One region of the Vibrio syngnathi genome, then DNA from elsewhere that is predicted to be linked to it. Evidence: predicted binding sites of a transcription regulator. Region 1 holds the regulator's gene; each other region holds the start of a gene.
The links. The regulator PurR, encoded in region 1, represses purine synthesis genes. The targets are predictions, from matches to a motif close to TNANGNAAACGTTTNCNTNA.
Positions count from the first base shown of each region.

Region 1 (5,913 bases):
ACACCAGTAGTAAACTGTTCCAGAAACCAAACAGCGCAGCGCCTAACAGCGTAACAACGGCAGCGCCAGGAATTGAGAAAGCCGTAATCATGACATAAGCGACAAAGTAGATAGCGGCAGCGGCAATGAAATTGCTCTCGATGTAGTCATTCAAAACAGCTTGTTGGGCTTTCGCATTTTCAAGCGTTAAGTACTGGCCGAAATTGACGCCTAACAAGACGATGGTTATGACCAACACAATACCCAATATCATTTTTTTACTCATTGATACTTCCTCTAAATTTTCAATGCATACCATTAGTTTTTCAATGTATACCATTAGTATAGATAGACAGGCAAAGCATAGAATAACTTTCACCAGATATAAAAAAAGCCGCAAAAATGCGGCTTAATTATCTAGATAGTTTGCACTGACAATGTTAATTGACGTGATTGATAAGCTCTTCACGACGTTGCTGCGGTATAACAGACCAATGTGTACCATTGATCGCGCCTTCTAGCGCCCATAACAGTTCAATACTGACAGAAGACGCATGCGATTCTTTGATGGCGTTAAATGCGTTTACAGAGCCAGATTCATATAAACGTTCTACAGAATCGATCCCTGCCTTTTTCAACATCCGCTCGGTGGCGAGTCGAAGGTTAGGCAGATCTTTGAGTCGAGTTGGTTTAGCAGAAGATTGTTCAGCTTTCTCTTCTTTAGCAAAACCTAGAGACGTAGTCGCAAGCTGCAAGATTTTCTCTTGGTCTTGCCATAAGCCTTCAGGTAAAGCGAAATATTTAGTAACGACAGGAAAACCACGTTTTTTGTAGACGTATGGTTGAAATCCTTGTTGTTCGAATTGTTGCGTTGTGCATTTGTCAGATCGTATATGCAACTGGTCATTCACAACCAGGGCAAACATTGTGTCATCAGCAAAAAGCCCGAATCCACCAAACATTGAGCGTGACTTAATTTTTCCTAGGGGCTCAAATAATTTCATTGAGTCCTTTAGTATCGGTTTATCCATGTTATTTATCTCGGTGTATTTGAACTACGCCACCAAATAAGCAGGTCCGAGAGATTAGCAAAATGTTGCAATTAAATTGTCAATAGGCTGTAAATTACTAAAGTATTAGCAGTTACTGCATTTTGCCATCGGTAACCCCGCTACCATACCAACGAGTGGTTTAGGCCGGAAGCTTTGCGTCCCACTTTTTCAAGTGGTTTGCCCTGTGCGTGACTGGGTTATTAGAATAAAGTTTTTGTTGAATTAGGCTCACACTTCTTACTTGAAAATGTGATATTGCTTCAATTAATGATCTTCGAATTATGCATGCAAGTGCATTTTGTTTGTTGAGAAAAAAAACGCACCTAAAGGTGCGCTTGATTAAACTAAACTCATTACATCAATTAATTTAACGTTTTAACTGTACTTCGTTCAACAATTTCAGGGTGCATTTCGAAGACGCGTTTTTCGTGGTCTTTGTCTTTTATACGCTCTAGTAGTATTTCGAATGCATTTTTACCAACACGGCGCTTAGGTTGGTGAACCGTCGTTAACGGTGGAGAGAAGTATTCAGCCAATTCTATGTTGTCGTAACCGATCACTGAGATATCTTCAGGAATACGAATGCCTTTTTCTTGCAATCGGCTCATCAGTCCTAATGCCATCGTGTCGTTAAAACAGAATACAGCGGTAGGGCGATCTTCCATCTCAATGATTTGGTCAGCAGCAATCACAGCTGTGTCACATTCAAAGTTGCCTTCGATGATCATATTTTCATCGGCAGTAATCTTCGCTTCGTTGAGTGCGCGTTTGTAACCCGCGATGCGTTCAACACATGCCGCTTTGTCTAAGTGGCCACTTAAACAAGCAATCTTGGAGTGACCGTGCTCAATGAGGTACTTGGTCGCTAGGTAACCACCTTCCTCAGAGTTGTCGATGATCTTATCTGCTTGAGAACTCTCAGGGCCCCAATCCATAATTACTTTAGGGATGTCAGCGTGACGGTCTAACATGCCTCTCAGTTCTTCAGTTAGGTCAGAACACATAACTAAGATGCCATCTACACGTTTCTCTGCAAGCATTCGAATGTAGTCACGTTGCTTCTCATAGATACCGCCCGTATTACACAGGATCAAAGTGTAACCTTGACGGTAGCAGTAGCTTTCAACACCATCGATAACTTCAGAGAAGAATAGGTTAGTTGATTGAGTAACTAGCATGCCGATAGTGCGGGTTGTATTGCACTTCAAACTACGAGCAACGGCACTTGGTGCATAGTTCAGTTCGTCTACGGCTTTATTTACTTTTTCTTGCGTCGCTTCTGCAACAAAGCGAGTTTTGTTGATTACGTGAGAAACGGTTGTTGTTGATACGCCTGCTAAGCGAGCGACATCTTTTATAGTGGCCATGGTTTTATCCTATTAGAAGCTACTTTCCCAAAGTACGGAATGAAGTAGCCGTTAAGCTACCTAACTAAGAGCTTAAATTTGTAGGGCTCTTTGGGTACTAAAGTGCTAAAAAACAAAAAACCGCTATTGAGCGGCTTGTCTTAACACCGAAATGCTCAAAACTATAATAAGCATAGCATTTCGTGAATGTTTCATATTTTATCGTTTGCGGTCACAATTTTAGACTGACTAGAAATTACTCGCAATAAAATTCACCCGGAAATCCGGGTGAATTGTCACATTCTTCTGAATTTATTTAACGAGTCATCCAATAAGCTTATTCACCAGCGAGGTATTGGGTGTCCAATTTGCAGAATGCAAGTAGCAGAGATGAGACTGAAGCGTAGAAACCGAATTCGTCAACGTCATGACATTTAACGTTGAACTTTGGTACCCAAGTAAGAAGTTGTTGTTCGATAAATTGCTGTTGAACAGCGAAGGATTTCTCTAGTTCTTCTTCAAGTTCAGTTTCGTTCGAACGAATGATGAGATTACCTAGGAAATCGAGTTCGATAGCAATGTGGTCAGCTGGCTCTTTCAGGTCTTGGTTAACCACCAAGTTGTGTTTAGCCATGATCTCTTCCATATCTTTTGCTGGCTTATCGTTCAAAAGGCCAGTCTGGCCGATATACATAGAAGCGTAAGGAAGTGCGCCATGTTTATCAGTCTTTAAGAATAAGTCACAGAAGTCAGCAGACAATTCTAATTGAGCATCTTCACGTGTTTGTAGACGGTTTAGCGCATCCACTAAGCTATCAATTGCCGGCTTTAGTGTTTCATTTTCGCCTAAACCAGTTAGGAAAGAACGAATTTCAACAGAGTGGTAGTGATCGAGTTCTTCTTGAGTGAGCTCTTTAGCGAACAAGCTTGATAGCCACCAGTATATTTCTGCTCGTTGTTCGTTGAATGCTTTCGTATCTTTCATTTCTTAGATCCTGATTTAGTCTTGTGGTGTGTGTATACCTAGCATCGTCGAGTGATTTGGGTATAGGCACACCAAGGCTGAATAACAAGGTTATTTGCGAAACGCAAAGTTACTCGTTAGTAGTAATGCCTATATTGAATTGCGATGGGCGACAAATAGCAAGGTTTAAGATTGTCTTGTATCAAAAAAAAATCATGTTTCTGGCTTTTATCTTCTGTAGTACTAGAATTGTTACGAGTTATGAATAGAATGGTCAATGAAACTATTAAATAAGAAAAGTGGTGTAGATGAGCTATCACGTATTAGTCGTAGAAGATGATGTGGTAACCCGCAGTAAACTGGTTGGATATTTCCAGAATGAAGGTTACACAGTGAGCGAAGCTGAAAGCGGTGCTCAAATGAGAAAAATGTTAGAAGAAAATAACGTTGACCTCATTATGTTAGACATCAACTTGCCAGGCGAAGATGGATTGATGCTAACTCGCGAATTACGCAGTCAATCAGACATTGGCATAATTTTAGTTACTGGACGCACGGATAGCATTGACAAGATCGTTGGCCTTGAAATGGGCGCTGATGATTACGTTACTAAACCTTTCGAACTTCGCGAGTTGTTGGTTCGAGTTAAAAACCTCTTGTGGCGCATTTCGGCGGCTCGTAAGACAGCAGCGGTTGCGGTAGAAGAAGCAGGAGACGAATCTGTGGTTCGTTTTGGTGAGTGGACGTTTGATATACCTCGCCGTGCATTAAGTAAGAATAACGAGCCGGTGAAATTGACCAAAGCGGAATATGAACTGTTGGTTGCGCTCTCTTCTTACCCTAACCAAGTTTTAAGTCGTGAACGTATCTTGAATATGATCAGCCATCGAGTGGACGCGCCGAATGACCGCACTATTGACGTGTTAATCCGTCGTATGCGTGCAAAAATGGAGTTTGACCCTAAAAACCCACAAATTTTTGTGACAGTTCACGGTGAAGGTTACATGTTTGCTGGTGACTAATTTCCCGTGGAAAGCTGGTTTCAGTAACGATACTTGAACGTAAAAAAAACCGAGACATCAATGATGCCTCGGTTTTTTTGTTACTGAACTTTTTAATTGTTTATCATCGGAGTACTGCTCTCGACAGGGTCATTACTTGTGTCTAGCCAATCTCGCAAGCTTTGCCAAACTAATCCCATCGTCTCATGCCAATAGCGCTCAGTCTGCTCGAGATAGATAGCCTTAGGCATGTACTTATTCCATGGTTCAACGATCCCTTCTTGTGCAAGGTAGTTGGTTGGAGCTGGTAATGGTTTCATGCCAGCGGCATTGAATTCATTAAGTGCGCGAGTCATATGGCTAGCTGATGTCACGAGCACCATTTTCTTATTCTTAACGAATGCAGCGGCTTGGCGAGCTTCTTCCCATGTATCTTTCGCGGTCTCAAGTAGAATGATGTCGGGTTTTGCCACGCCGAGTGCTAGCGCTACTTTAGCCATCATTTTTGCGTTGCTCACCTCAGTGCCTGCGCCATAACCAGACAAAATGAGTTTAGCTCCAGGGTAAAGACGTAAGATACGAATCCCTTCACTTAAGCGCATCAGACCGGTGCGGCTAAGTTCTGATGTTGGCGGGATTTGGTCATCAACAACGTGACCACTTCCAAGAACCATAATGTAATCGACGGTATCATCGATAGGTAAAAAAGCGGTGTGTTGCCTTTCCATTGGCATTAAAAGTTGACTAGAAACAGGCTGGAAAGCGATTAGGAAAATACCACAGAGGGCTGAGAGGGTAATTAGGCAACCTGTCTTCCGTTTTGCAGTAAACATCACTAGGGCTAAACCCAGAAAAGCGAGAATTAACATTGCTGGCAGTGGCATCAGTAACGAAGACACTACTTTTTTCAGCTCAAACATATCCGAATAGTCCGAAAAAACATCACTTAGTAGTAAAAAGAGACATCGCCTCTTTATTCCTGAAATTCCTGTGACAGAATAGCAGGCACGATAGGACATAATAACTCAAGTAGCCGTGACTGAAGACCGTAATTTCGACGATATTGCCCACAAATTTGCAAAAAACATATACGGCTCTGACAAAGGAGAGATCCGTCAGTGCATCGTATGGGAAGATTTAGAACAAGCTTTGAGCAAATTTGAGCAATCCGCTTCGCCGTTGCATGTGCTTGATGCCGGAGGTGGGCTTGCTCAAATGTCGCAAAAAATTGCGACACTAGGCCACAACGTTTCTCTGTGCGACCTCTCTTCTGAAATGTTGAAGCTAGCGGAAGAAAGCATCGCAGAAGCAGGTTTACTCGAGCAGTATCGTTTTATCCATTCTCCGGTACAAAAAGTGGCAGAGCATCTCGAAGAGAAAGTCGATTTTGTGATGTTTCATGCCGTAATGGAATGGTTAGCAGACCCTAAACAGGCGCTTGATTTGTTGTTGGAACAAGTAAAACCCGGTGGCATCGCCTCGATAATGTTTTACAACCACCATGGTTTAGTCCTGAAAAATGTGATTTGTGGCAACATTCCTCATGTATTGAATGGGATGCCACATCGAAA
Region 1 is NZ_CP017916.1:1,141,622-1,147,534, forward strand. Features, by position in the region: gene K08M4_RS05430 (TVP38/TMEM64 family protein) at 1-265, opposite strand, end outside; gene K08M4_RS05435 (TfoX/Sxy family DNA transformation protein) at 420-1,010, opposite strand; cyclic di-GMP riboswitch class I at 1,138-1,223, opposite strand; gene purR (HTH-type transcriptional repressor PurR) at 1,394-2,398, opposite strand; gene torD (molecular chaperone TorD) at 2,715-3,362, opposite strand; gene torR (two-component system response regulator TorR) at 3,650-4,363, shown strand; gene elyC (envelope biogenesis factor ElyC) at 4,456-5,262, opposite strand; gene cmoM (tRNA uridine 5-oxyacetic acid(34) methyltransferase CmoM) at 5,378-5,913, shown strand, end outside.

Region 2 (5,913 bases), 130 kb from region 1:
CGTGCATTCTTGATCTCTCAAGACGTTGCTGCAGGCCGTGCTATTGCTCGTGGTAACGGTGAACGTTACCCTCTATGTGACAACAACACCTCTCAAGGTCGTGCTTGTAACCGTCGCGTAGAAATTCAAATCTTGCCACTTAAGTAGCACGATTAAAGCCCAGCTCGTCTTTATCTATTGAATTAACCTCTATATAGTTGCTTACCGTCGTGTTGCTTGTTCAAAGTAATACGACTAACAAACATAAATGTATTCATACTGAACTATCGACTCTGGGCTTTTTTACGAGACTTATCTATTGTTTATCCTATCCAACTTTCTGTCATTATCACTTCTTAGAACTCTATTTTTCACCCTCATCTTTTCTACAATACAGTTCTCTACTGCACACATCGTTCATGCAGAAAGCAACGTTGCATTCTCGATAGAATCTCAACCTCAAGATCCAGTTTCTCAATACCAACTAGCTCAAGCTTATGAATCAGGTAATGATGTCCCTTTGAGCACCAGCGATGCATTTTATTGGTACTCGCAATCCGCAGAAAACGGCAATGCCAATGCGCAGTTTAGGCTGGGTGAATGGTACTTGGCAGGATCAGATGTAGAACAAAGCAATAAGCTTGCTTTGGAATGGTTTATTAAATCAGCCTTGCAAGGTAACCCGCGCGCGCCTATCGAAGTCGCAAAGCTCTACGAATCCTCACTAGAGAAAAAACTCCTAAAACCATTGGATGAAGCACAGTTATGGTATGAAGCGGCCCTAAAAAACAATCCAAAAGCCGAAGATGGCTATAACCGTATTCTGGAAGCGCAATTCAACCAGCAACGTGCCAAGCAGATCTCTTCGATTGAGAAGCTCAATGACAACGTCATTGCTGAAAGCAGCACGAATCAGAAGCTATCTAATCCAGAGCGAGCAAGTAGCTCCCCTTCTTCTCTGCCCCCTAGATATCAGGCAACACGTTCTAACCTAACGTATTCAGACTATCTGATTGGCGCAGCCTTGGCCGTGTTGATTTCAATTGTCAGCATTATCATGACTCTGGTGATATCAAAAAGAAGACACGCTCTAAAGTCGGGGGAATTAGGGCAACAAAAGCAGACACTTGAAGCACAGCTTAGCTCGAAGGACTTCACTATTAAGCAGCAAAAACGTCAGCTACACACCATGTTCCATGAGTTAAAAAAACAGAAAAATGACAACAGTCTGAACAATTTACAAGTAGCCTGCGCTCTATTTGGCTATACACCGAGTTCAATTCCGAATCAAAAAAGCATTAAAATTCGATATAAACAGCTATCCAAAATCTACCACCCCGATGGTTACGGATGTGACGAAGAGATGAAACGTTTGAACAATTCGCTAAAAACCATCCTTAAAAGTGTTACAAAAACGTAAACCAATGCGCTAACTAGATTTCCATAGTCACAAATGTATCGATTTTATTAGTGTTGCAATCGATCCCCCTCTCAAAAACGAGTAACAAACTATTAACTAATGAGTCTTTCTTGTGTCATAATTTGCGCCGAAAATACACCTGACTTAAACAGGTGAGGAGAGAATATGTTCACAGTAGAAGGCGTTTGTGATTGGTGCAAAAAGCCAAGCCTAGTTAAAAAGCACGATTACCTAGATGGTAAGTGTCATCATGCATGTAAAGAGTGCAATGATATGGCAACCATTGATGTTCGCCTGTTCAATATTGGTGAAATGGAAATGAGAGCAAAAATCTCCCAAGCGACATTGAGATAAGCAACACCGTGAAATATAAGAAAGCGCCTAAGGCGCTTTTTTTGTGCCTGTGGTTTTAGATCTTCTACCTTCTACACAGGTGTATACAGTACTTTTCTGTAAAAACCACTGTGTATACCTGTATAAAGCTCACATTCCTTCAACTTATGAGACAAAACAACAAATTCATTAAAATTTAATTTTTATAATATTTTCAATTACTTAAATAAAATCCACCGCCCTAACCAAGCAAGATCGTCCAATAATCCCTCAAAAAACGCTTGATCTTATAAGCAACAAAAACTACTGTATACACATACAGCATGTATATAAGGACAGCAAAATGATTCCAGCTCACGTTAAAGCACAACACTCTAGCCCGCTAACTCACTGCGCATTTACATCCGTCTCTCGTGAAACAAAAAGTTCAAACGAAGAAGCGTTGTTTGCCAAAATGGCGTTGCTGTCCAATCAACATCAATGGTTACTGTTTACAGCTCAAACACCAAGACCATCAGCTAAACAGCTGCAGCAACATAATGTTTGCTGTGATCGTGTTATCCACATGAAAGCCTCTAATCAAATGACAGAAGTAGAAACCGTCGAGAAAGCTATTCGCTCTAAGAATGCGAGCGCGATTGTTGCGAGTGCTTCGATTGATCAATTCAGTCAGCAATACCTAAGAACATTAGGACTGCGCTTTCAGTGTGAAGTCTTCTTTATTGATGCCAATTCAGAGCGTATTCACTAGACCGCCTTGCTTAATATCATGTTGGCTTAATAACATTGTTGGCTCATAAACATAGCCCATAAACATAGCTTAATCTTTTAGCTAACAAACTGAAGTTAACTTAACAGAATAGCTCCAAAACACAGTTCAAATATACTGCCTTCCCCTGCCCTACAATTCGCCAATTTTTTAGCGATTAGTTAGGCGGGGGTTTTTAATTGAACAATATATTTAGCAATCGTTTGCTTTTCCTCTGGAAGCAAATAGTAGATTGGGTATAATGCCCGTCTAATCATGTGCACACCGCACTTCTCTGTATGACGTTTGATAAAAGATAGGAATGTCTAAATGAGCCTTGCTGATCAAGTTCTTGCCGTAAATGATGACCTACCAATCCGTACTGATAAACCTGTCCACAGTGGCAAGGTTCGCTCAGTCTACTGGTTAACTGAAGAAGATAGCCAACGACTAATTAAAGAGAAAGGCTACGATGTAGCACCAGATGCGCCTTTAGCAATCATGGTGATCAGTGACCGTATCTCTGCGTTTGATTGTATCTGGCGTGGTGAAGGTAATCTTAAAGGTGTTCCAGGTAAGGGAGCGGCTCTGAATGCTATCTCTAACCACTGGTTCAAATTGTTTAAAGACAACGGCCTCGCTGACAGTCATATTCTTGATATCCCTCACCCGTTCGTATGGATTGTACAAAAAGCTCGCCCAGTCATGATCGAAGCGATTTGTCGTCAATACATCACAGGTTCAATGTGGCGTGCGTACGCGAATGGCGAACGTGAGTTCTGTGGTATCGAGATGCCAGAAGGCCTTGAGAAAGACAAGAAATTGCCTGAGCTACTGATCACACCTTCAACAAAAGGGATTTTGAAAGGTATTCCTGGCGTTCCAGAAGCTGACGATGTGAACATCACGCGTCACAACATCGAACACAACTTCGCAGCATTCAACTTTACTCAAGCAAGTGACATTGCGCATTACGAGAAGCTGCTAAAAGAAGGCTTCAACGTAATCAGCCAAGCGCTAGCAAAAGTCGATCAAACCTTTGTTGATACGAAGTTTGAATTCGGCTACGTCAACGATGCTCAAGGCAAAGAAAAGCTTATCTACATGGATGAAGTCGGTACCCCAGATTCATCTCGCATTTGGGACACTAAGGAATACAACAACGGCAACATCGTTGAGAATTCAAAAGAAGGTTTCCGCCAGTTCTTGCTTAACTACTTCCCTGATGCTGATATTCTTTTGAACAAAGAACGTATGCCAGAGCGTGAAGCGTTAGCTCGTGACAATGAACTTCCATTGGATTCATTGATGTCTCTATCGCGTACTTATCTTGATATCGCGGCAAAAATTACAGGTGCGGAAATCGTACTGAGTGAGAATCCGAAGCAAGAGATCATCGATGTATTGCGTGCCAACTACGGCCTAGTCGACTGATTGATTGCATTCTAGAAAGTTAGAAAGCTTCTAAACACAAGTTTCAGATACTAAAAGGGCCTCATCATTATTGAGGCCCTTTTTACGTGTACGATTTTTAATATTCTTTGAGCTCGCTTCTAAGCCTAAGCTCTAAGCTCTAAGCTATATGTTTTAAGCTCTAAGCTCTATGTTTTAAGCTCTAAGCTCTAAGCTCTAAGCTCTAAGCTATATGTTTTAAGCTCTAAGCTCTAAGCTCTATGTTTTAAGCTCTAAGCTCTAAGCTCTAAGCTCTAAGCTCTAAGCTCTAAGCTCTAAGCTCTAAGCTCTAAGCTCTAAGCTCTAAGCTCTAAGCTCTAAGCTCTAAGCAATACTGAAAGATCACAGCTTGATAGTAAACTCTTCTCCAGTATTCTCGGCAATCACCAAATGACTGCGCGATTCAATATACTCGATCTGCTCTTCTTCAAGAGAATATGGCATAGCAACTTTGAGTTCATTGATCCCCTCTAGCTTGGCTAGCTTGAGTAAGGTAACAATGTTTGATTCATCACTTTTACGCGTCGACATCGACTTCAATGCCATCTGCCATAAACGATCTTCAGGGCTTGCGAGCTCTTTAATGCTATCTCGCCAGACGGTACTAAATACTGGCGCAATCGTGGTTAGTGCTTCCAGAAAAGTCCATTTTTTACTGCATGAGGCGCCAAGAAATGTTGTGTAATCAAACTCTACACGCGTCTCTGTCTGTTTATCCATGATGTCCCCCGACACTTTGACAACACAATATACTCAATATCTATCAACTCTTTCTTTATAGCAATAGGATATAGAAGAATAGTCTTTTATGACCTTTTGATTGGTTAAAAAGGCATATAAAAATCAAACTTGTAACAAAATAAGTACTGAAAAAACATATATGCACCTATTTGATTAATATTTTAGAGATAAAACTAATCCATCTATTTGATATCAATTATCCGACTCGCTTTTTTGTACTGAATACGCCAGCCAGACCATGTCGGGAGCTCCCAACGTTTTGGCGATAACTTTCGGCTACCCGATTGATAGTGAACGTAAATCAGCTTTCGTGCGGGCAAGTATTCTACATCGAGTTGCAAGTCGGCAAGGCTCAATGCAAACGGGTACTTTTCCGAAAACTCTGAATAGAGCCAAGTCGGGATACCATCAAATGGAATATCAGCATGGTCGAACATTTCCAATTCGCTCACATCAGTGACACCTAACACTTCAAGCTGCTCTATTAACCATAGCTCAAAGTTAATGTTCTCAATTTCTGGTGTGTATTGGGTTTGTTCATCGAGACCGAGTTTCACATACAGCTGCCAATGTTTGATTTGTTGAGTGCGAGCTTGTGAAAAACCCGGAAGTTGAACCCCATTCGATACAAGATCGACGATCGGCTTTAACGATAGTTGCCCTTCCGCTGCCACGAGCTTGGTCGTGATCGTGCGGCCGGCATACACCAACGCCATCCCAGTATAGACGCCGTCATCATTCACAATCGTTTCACCTTGCTCCCACTCTCCTAGTTCAGCATCAATGATAAGCTCAAGAGGAATGGGGGCCGTGACCGTCGCTAAGGTCAGTGTTTGCTTAACGCCTCTTCCCGGCAAACTATGAGTGTCTAACACCAACATCGCTTGTGCATTGTCCGGGAAACGATTCTGACGGCCGAGTACTACCTCTAACACTCCGTTGGCAAAGGCTTCTTTCCTTTTCAGTCTGCGCACAAACACTAACTCAGGGTGCAGCTTAATCATGGTGTCAATCAGTTCAATACGCAGGAAACGGGACGCGACTTCTAATTGAGGAAGTTCAAACACCTCACGCATTTGCTTAGCCAGTCCTTGTGCTTCATTCAATGCCTGCTGGTCGATTTCTAGATTCGGATATTCGCGACCGCGAACGATCTGAATCAACAGGGATAAATCACACCCTTCCTTTTCTCGTTGAGCGAGTGCTTCCAAATGTTCTGCATTGCTAGGCAACTGATATA
Region 2 is NZ_CP017916.1:1,267,713-1,273,625, reverse strand. Features, by position in the region: gene K08M4_RS06005 (YiaD family glycine zipper/OmpA-like lipoprotein) at 1-147, shown strand, start outside; gene K08M4_RS06000 (tetratricopeptide repeat protein) at 299-1,399, shown strand; gene K08M4_RS05995 (hypothetical protein) at 1,565-1,753, shown strand; gene K08M4_RS05990 (SulA-like leucine-rich domain-containing protein) at 2,076-2,483, shown strand; gene K08M4_RS05985 (phosphoribosylaminoimidazolesuccinocarboxamide synthase) at 2,811-3,914, shown strand; gene K08M4_RS05980 (hypothetical protein) at 4,275-4,652, opposite strand; gene K08M4_RS05975 (helicase-related protein) at 4,856-5,913, opposite strand, start outside.
Region 2: the regulator PurR is predicted to act here: its motif matches at 2,693-2,712, upstream of K08M4_RS05985 (phosphoribosylaminoimidazolesuccinocarboxamide synthase).

Region 3 (5,913 bases), 1.3 Mb from region 1:
GCTCGATGAACATGTCATCATCAATGGTCACTCCCTCTGCTTGCAGAGAGAAAATGGCTTTCTGTTGTTTCCATAGCTCAAAAGGCAGTTGGACATTTTCTAGTGAGGCATCAAAAGCTGCGAGGTGACCATATTGCCATTCCACGTCGCTGCGCAGAATATCTAAGCTGTTGATGTGATTGATCTGAATACCTGCTACATCCCACTCTTTGCTTAGGAGGCTTTGGGTCTGTTTCTGATTGAGTCGTAAGCCATCGATGGTCACATTCACGAGCGACCAACCTTGCTGATACTGCTCTGCTTGTCCGGAAATCTTGGCGCCACGCCAGTCAAACGAAGCACCATAAAGGGTGCTGTCACTCGGCTTTAGATCCAGGTCAATCAACAGGTTATCGAAGGCTTCGCCTTGCCAATACAACTGTGAGGCTGAGAGTTGGGTTTTGCCATAGGGCAGTAATGCGATGTTGTCATCCCACGTTGGATCGGAGATCTGGAGGTCGATGCCTCGCGCGTTAAATTCTGGCGTTGAAAAGTCGAGATTGTTGATGGCCAGCTGGTGGATCTTAATGCTTGGCTGGGTAAATAAAGAGGTGAGCGTTTCTAGGTCGTCGGCTGCTAACTGCAGGCCGCTGATCAAAACGGATTCAAAGACCAGTTTGGCCTCCGTAATCGAGCTGGAGCTGAACCAAAGGTCAATCTTGTCGATATACAGCGGTGTTTGTTTTTCAGGTTGGCTTTGGGTAATGCCCATTAAGGTAATGTGATAAGGCGTCTGGTACTCAATATCTTCAATGAGCACAGGTTGTTCAATCGCATGTTTGATAAAAAAGTTAGTAACATCCGCACGGTATTGAGTCTGCAGGCTTAATAGCAATGCTGCGATAGTTGCAACGGCGATAGCCAGCGCAATGCCGAACACCATGAATACCTTTTTCATTCCCTGAAAACCTTAAATTTCAATCGTCTCAAAACAGAGTGGAACAAAAAGGGACAAGCAGCAACAAAAAAGCCCCTCAAAAGAGGGGCTTGCTACAAAAATATCACTTTAAATTGGGCGTTCGCTTTTGGTTAAGCCCGAGCAGATGTTGGATTAGTCCAGTTGAGGACCTGCCGCAACCAGTGACTTACCTTCAGCGTTGTCTGTGTACTTATCAAAGTTGTTGATGAAGCGCTCTGCTAGATCTTTCGCTTTGCTTTCCCATTGTAGTGGGTCAGTGTACGTGTCGCGTGGGTCAAGGATCGCAGGGTCAACATCGTGCAACGCTAGCGGTACTTCTAGGTTAAACATAGGGATAACCTTAGTCTCAGCTTGGTCGATTGAGCCATCTAGGATAGCGTCGATGATGCCACGAGTATCTTGGATTGAGATACGTTTGCCTGTGCCATTCCAACCTGTGTTCACAAGGTAAGCTTCAGCGCCAGCTGCTTCCATACGCTTCACAAGCACTTCAGCGTACTGAGTTGGGTGAAGAGTTAAGAATGCCGCCCCAAATGCCGCAGAGAACGTTGGTGTTGGCTCAGTGATGCCACGCTCAGTGCCCGCTAGTTTCGCAGTGAAGCCAGATAGGAAGTGGTACTTCGTTTGCTCTGGAGTCAGTTTAGAAACAGGTGGTAGCACACCAAATGCATCAGCAGTCAGGAAGATAACCTTTTGAGCATGACCTGCTTTTGATACTGGCTTAACAATGTTGTCGATGTGGTGAATCGGGTAAGAAACACGAGTGTTTTCTGTTTTTGAACCGTCATCAAAATCGATAGAACCATCACCACGAACCGTTACGTTTTCTAGCAGTGCATCACGACGGATTGCATTGTAGATTTCAGGTTCTGCTTCTTTAGACAGGCGAATGGTCTTCGCGTAACAACCGCCTTCAAAGTTGAAGATACCGTCGTCGTCCCAACCGTGCTCATCATCACCGATTAGCTCACGCTTAGGATCCGTTGATAGGGTTGTTTTACCTGTACCAGACAGGCCGAAGAAGATGGCTACATCGCCTTTCTCGCCGACGTTTGCACTACAGTGCATTGACGCAATGCCTTGCAGAGGAAGCAGGTAGTTCATCATTGCGAACATACCTTTTTTCATCTCACCGCCGTACCAAGTACCACCGATGATTTGAACGCGCTCTGTTAGGTTGAAAGCAACGAAGTTTTCAGAGTTTAGACCCTGCTTTTCCCAGTTAGGGTTAGTTGTTTTAGCACCGTTCATGACCACGAAATCAGGTTCGAACGTTGCTAGCTCTTCGTCAGTTGGACGAATGAACATGTTCTTAACGAAGTGCGCTTGCCACGCTACTTCAGTAATAATACGTACGCTTAAGCGCGTATCTGGGTTAGCACCACAATAACCGTCAATGACAAACAGACGCTTGCCAGACAGCTGAGTTGTTACAAGCTCTTTTAGCTCATTCCATACTTCAGTTGTAATCGGTTTGTTGTCATTTTTGCCTTGATCTGACCACCACATGGTATCGCGTGTTGTGTCATCTTTAACAATGTACTTATCTTTTGGTGAGCGGCCAGTAAAGATACCAGTGTCAACCGCAACGGCGCCTAGTTCCGTTACTACGCCTTTTTCGTAGCCTTCCAAACCTGGCAGTGTTTCTTCAACGAATAACTGCTCGTAGCTAGGATTACGAAGAACTTCAGTAACGCCAGTCAGTCCGTGCTTAGTTAGATCAATTTGTGCAGCCTTAGTATGTTCCATAACGGTCATAGGTGCTCCTTGTAGGATATTTTGTAGGGATTTTGTATTAATTTTTTATTGTTATCTGCTCACCATGCTAGCAACGAGGCTCGGGGGAAACAGGGATATAGCTCAAAAAATATCCATATTAACCATGGGGTTTTAAGCGCCTCATCACATATTGGCCTGACTAGTCTATCCTGTACGCAAACCTTTGCGCTAGAGGAGAGAACATTATTAATTGATTAAAATTAAGAGGTGATTTTATTACGAGATGTTACGGAGTTTGCGATATTTTGATCACAAAAAAGGCCAGCGTAGTGCTGACCTTTTTGGGGTAAATTACGTGTTTTTGGTACGCCGTAAATTAATGAACCGTATTGCTGCCTTTATCTGCCGCTTCTGCATACAGAGCATCAACATCATTCTTGTCGAACGAGTAGTTTGTGCCACAGTAATCGCAGTGAAGAGCAACGCTGCCTTCAGTGCTAAGAATGTCGTAGATCTCTTCTTGAGCGACAGTAATGATAGCGGCACCGCTTCGGTCACGTGAACAACCACAGAAGAATTCAACCGGTTGTGGTGTGAACAGTTGTACTTTCTCTTGGTTGTACAAACGGTAAAGCAGTTCGTTTGCTTCTAGAGTGAATAGCTCTTCGTTTTTAACGGTGTCTGTTAGTTGCTCTAGGTGCTCGAAGTCGTCAGGAGTACCTGTGCCGTCTGGCATCACCTGTAGCAACATACCCGCAGCGTGTGCTTTGCCTTCATGCTCGCCCGTGCGCAACCATAGACGTGTCTTTAGTTGTTCAGAGTTTGCGAAGTAACCTTCAAGTACTTCAGCTAAAGTGTCACCTTCAAGACCAACGATACCTTGGTAACGCTCACCTTTCTTAGGATCGATAGTGATCACTAGGTGGCCTTTACCCATAAGGTCGTGTAGGCCAGCGTCGTCGGCAATGTCACCGTCAAAGCGAGCAACGCCACGAATCTTCTGATCGTTATCGCCATTGATAACAGCCAGAGATACAGGGCCATCACCTTGCAGTTGCATCGTGATAGAGCCTTCAAACTTTAGCGTCGCCGTGAGTAGCGTCGTTGAAACCAGTAGCTCACCCAACAACTTTTGTACTGGCGCTGGGTATTCCTTGCTAGAAATAATCTGTTGGTACGCTTCGTCCATCTGTACCAATTCACCACGTACCGATAGGTCTTCAAATAGGTAGCGATTTAAAACATTACTTGTAGACATTGGGTCTGCCATTTGGCTATTCCTTCTAGCTTATTGAGTCTTGAACTTGATGATGTCACGACGTTGCTTTTTATCTGGGCGACGTTCTGGTGCTGGGCTATGAGCATTAAGCTTGCGCTGTTGTGCAAACTCTTCTCTTTTTGCCAAGCTTTCGGTGGTTTCTTCATAGAGTGTTTGAGCGACCGGCGCCCCGCCACGGTGTGCGGATATTTTCTCTATGGTGACCGTCTTTTCTTCATTACCTTGGCGCAGAGTAATCACTGCCCCAAGTTCTACGATTTTGCTGGGTTTGCTGCGCTGACCATTATAGTGGACTTTGCCACCATCGACCATGTTGCGAGCAATAGATCGGGTTTTGTAAAAACGCGCTGCCCACAACCATTTATCGAGTCTGACAGCTTCATTAGTAGTTTTCATATAGGGCTGTGCCTTATTCAGTGAGAAATGAATGCGGTTTAACTGTAATGAACAGTGCGCAACATGCTTTTAATTACATTAAGTAGAAGCTTAAAGTGGAGGCGGTTGGCATTTTTTTCAAGTCATAATACAAAATAGCCATGTAATGCCGCTTTATCGATTTGCTATGATATAGTTCAGGATCTTATGCTTAAATAAGCTTGGTATCGAACGAATGAATAAAAAAGCTGAAAGTTTAATGATTTGCAGCATTTGTCGTCATGAAAAGGGGCAAGGAAAGTGAACTTTTTAGAGCTCAAGAATCGCGCAGGAAATTCTCCTGTGTTGAGCCGCTTATTAGAAAATGGATTTGTACTTCAGCAGAAACTAAGCCTAGCGATGTGTTGTGTGTTGATTGCAGCTTCCGCATGGATTTTAGGGCAGCTTGCATGGTTTATTGAGCCTGCAGAGCAAACCGTTGTGCCTTGGAAAGCAACGGCTTCATCGTCTTCTACTCCTCAATCGACCCTTGATATCTCTTCTTTGCAGCGGAGCAACCTTTTTGGTGCTTATAACCCAACAACGCCAGTTGTGGTTGAGCAGCAAGTTATCCAAGATGCACCAAAGACCCGATTGAACTTAGTTTTGGTCGGTGCAGTCGCTAGCTCTAATCCAAAACGAAGCTTAGCAGTGATCGCTAATCGCGGTACGCAGGCGACCTACGGAATAAATGAAGAGATAGAAGGCACTAGAGCTAAGCTTAAAGCCGTATTAGTCGATCGCGTGATCATTGATAACTCAGGTCGAGACGAAACCTTGATGCTTGAAGGTATTGAGTACAAGCGTTTAGCTGTCTCAGCCCCTGCGCCACCTCGCGCTTCTTCTTCGGTTCGTGGTAATAACCCTGTTTCAGCAGAACAGAAGCTAGATGAAATTAAAGCGAAGATAATGAAAGATCCGCAACAAATCTTCCAATATGTTCGACTGTCCCAGGTCAAGCGCGACGATAAAGTGATTGGTTATCGAGTGAGTCCAGGCAAAGATTCAGAACTTTTTAACTCAGTAGGGCTCCAAAACGGAGATATCGCGACTCAGTTAAATGGGCAAGACCTGACAGATCCCGCCGCTATGGGCAACATATTCCGTTCTATCTCAGAGCTGACAGAGCTAAATCTCGTCGTCGAGAGAGATGGTCAACAACATGAAGTGTTTATTGAATTTTAAAACTTTGCGTCTAACGAAGGACGAAAGTGTAGGAGAAGTACGTGAAGCATTGGTTTAAGAAAAGTGCATGGTTATTGGCAGGAAGCTTAATCTGCACACCCGCCGCCATCGCGAGTGATTTTAGTGCCAGCTTTAAAGGCACTGATATTCAAGAATTTATTAATATTGTTGGTCGTAATCTAGAGAAGACGATCATCGTCGACCCTTCGGTGCGCGGAAAAATCGATGTACGCAGCTACGACGTACTCAATGAAGAGCAATATTACAGCTTCTTCTTAAACGTATTAGAAGTGTACGGCTACGCAGTCGTTGAAATGGACTCGGGTGTTCTTAAGATCATCAAAGCGAAAGATTCTAA
Region 3 is NZ_CP017916.1:3,136,592-3,142,504, reverse strand. Features, by position in the region: gene K08M4_RS14270 (AsmA family protein) at 1-937, opposite strand, end outside; gene pckA (phosphoenolpyruvate carboxykinase (ATP)) at 1,091-2,716, opposite strand; gene hslO (Hsp33 family molecular chaperone HslO) at 3,054-3,947, opposite strand; gene hslR (ribosome-associated heat shock protein Hsp15) at 3,966-4,352, opposite strand; gene gspC (type II secretion system protein GspC) at 4,632-5,555, shown strand; gene gspD (type II secretion system secretin GspD) at 5,597-5,913, shown strand, end outside.
Region 3: the regulator PurR is predicted to act here: its motif matches at 2,889-2,908, upstream of pckA (phosphoenolpyruvate carboxykinase (ATP)).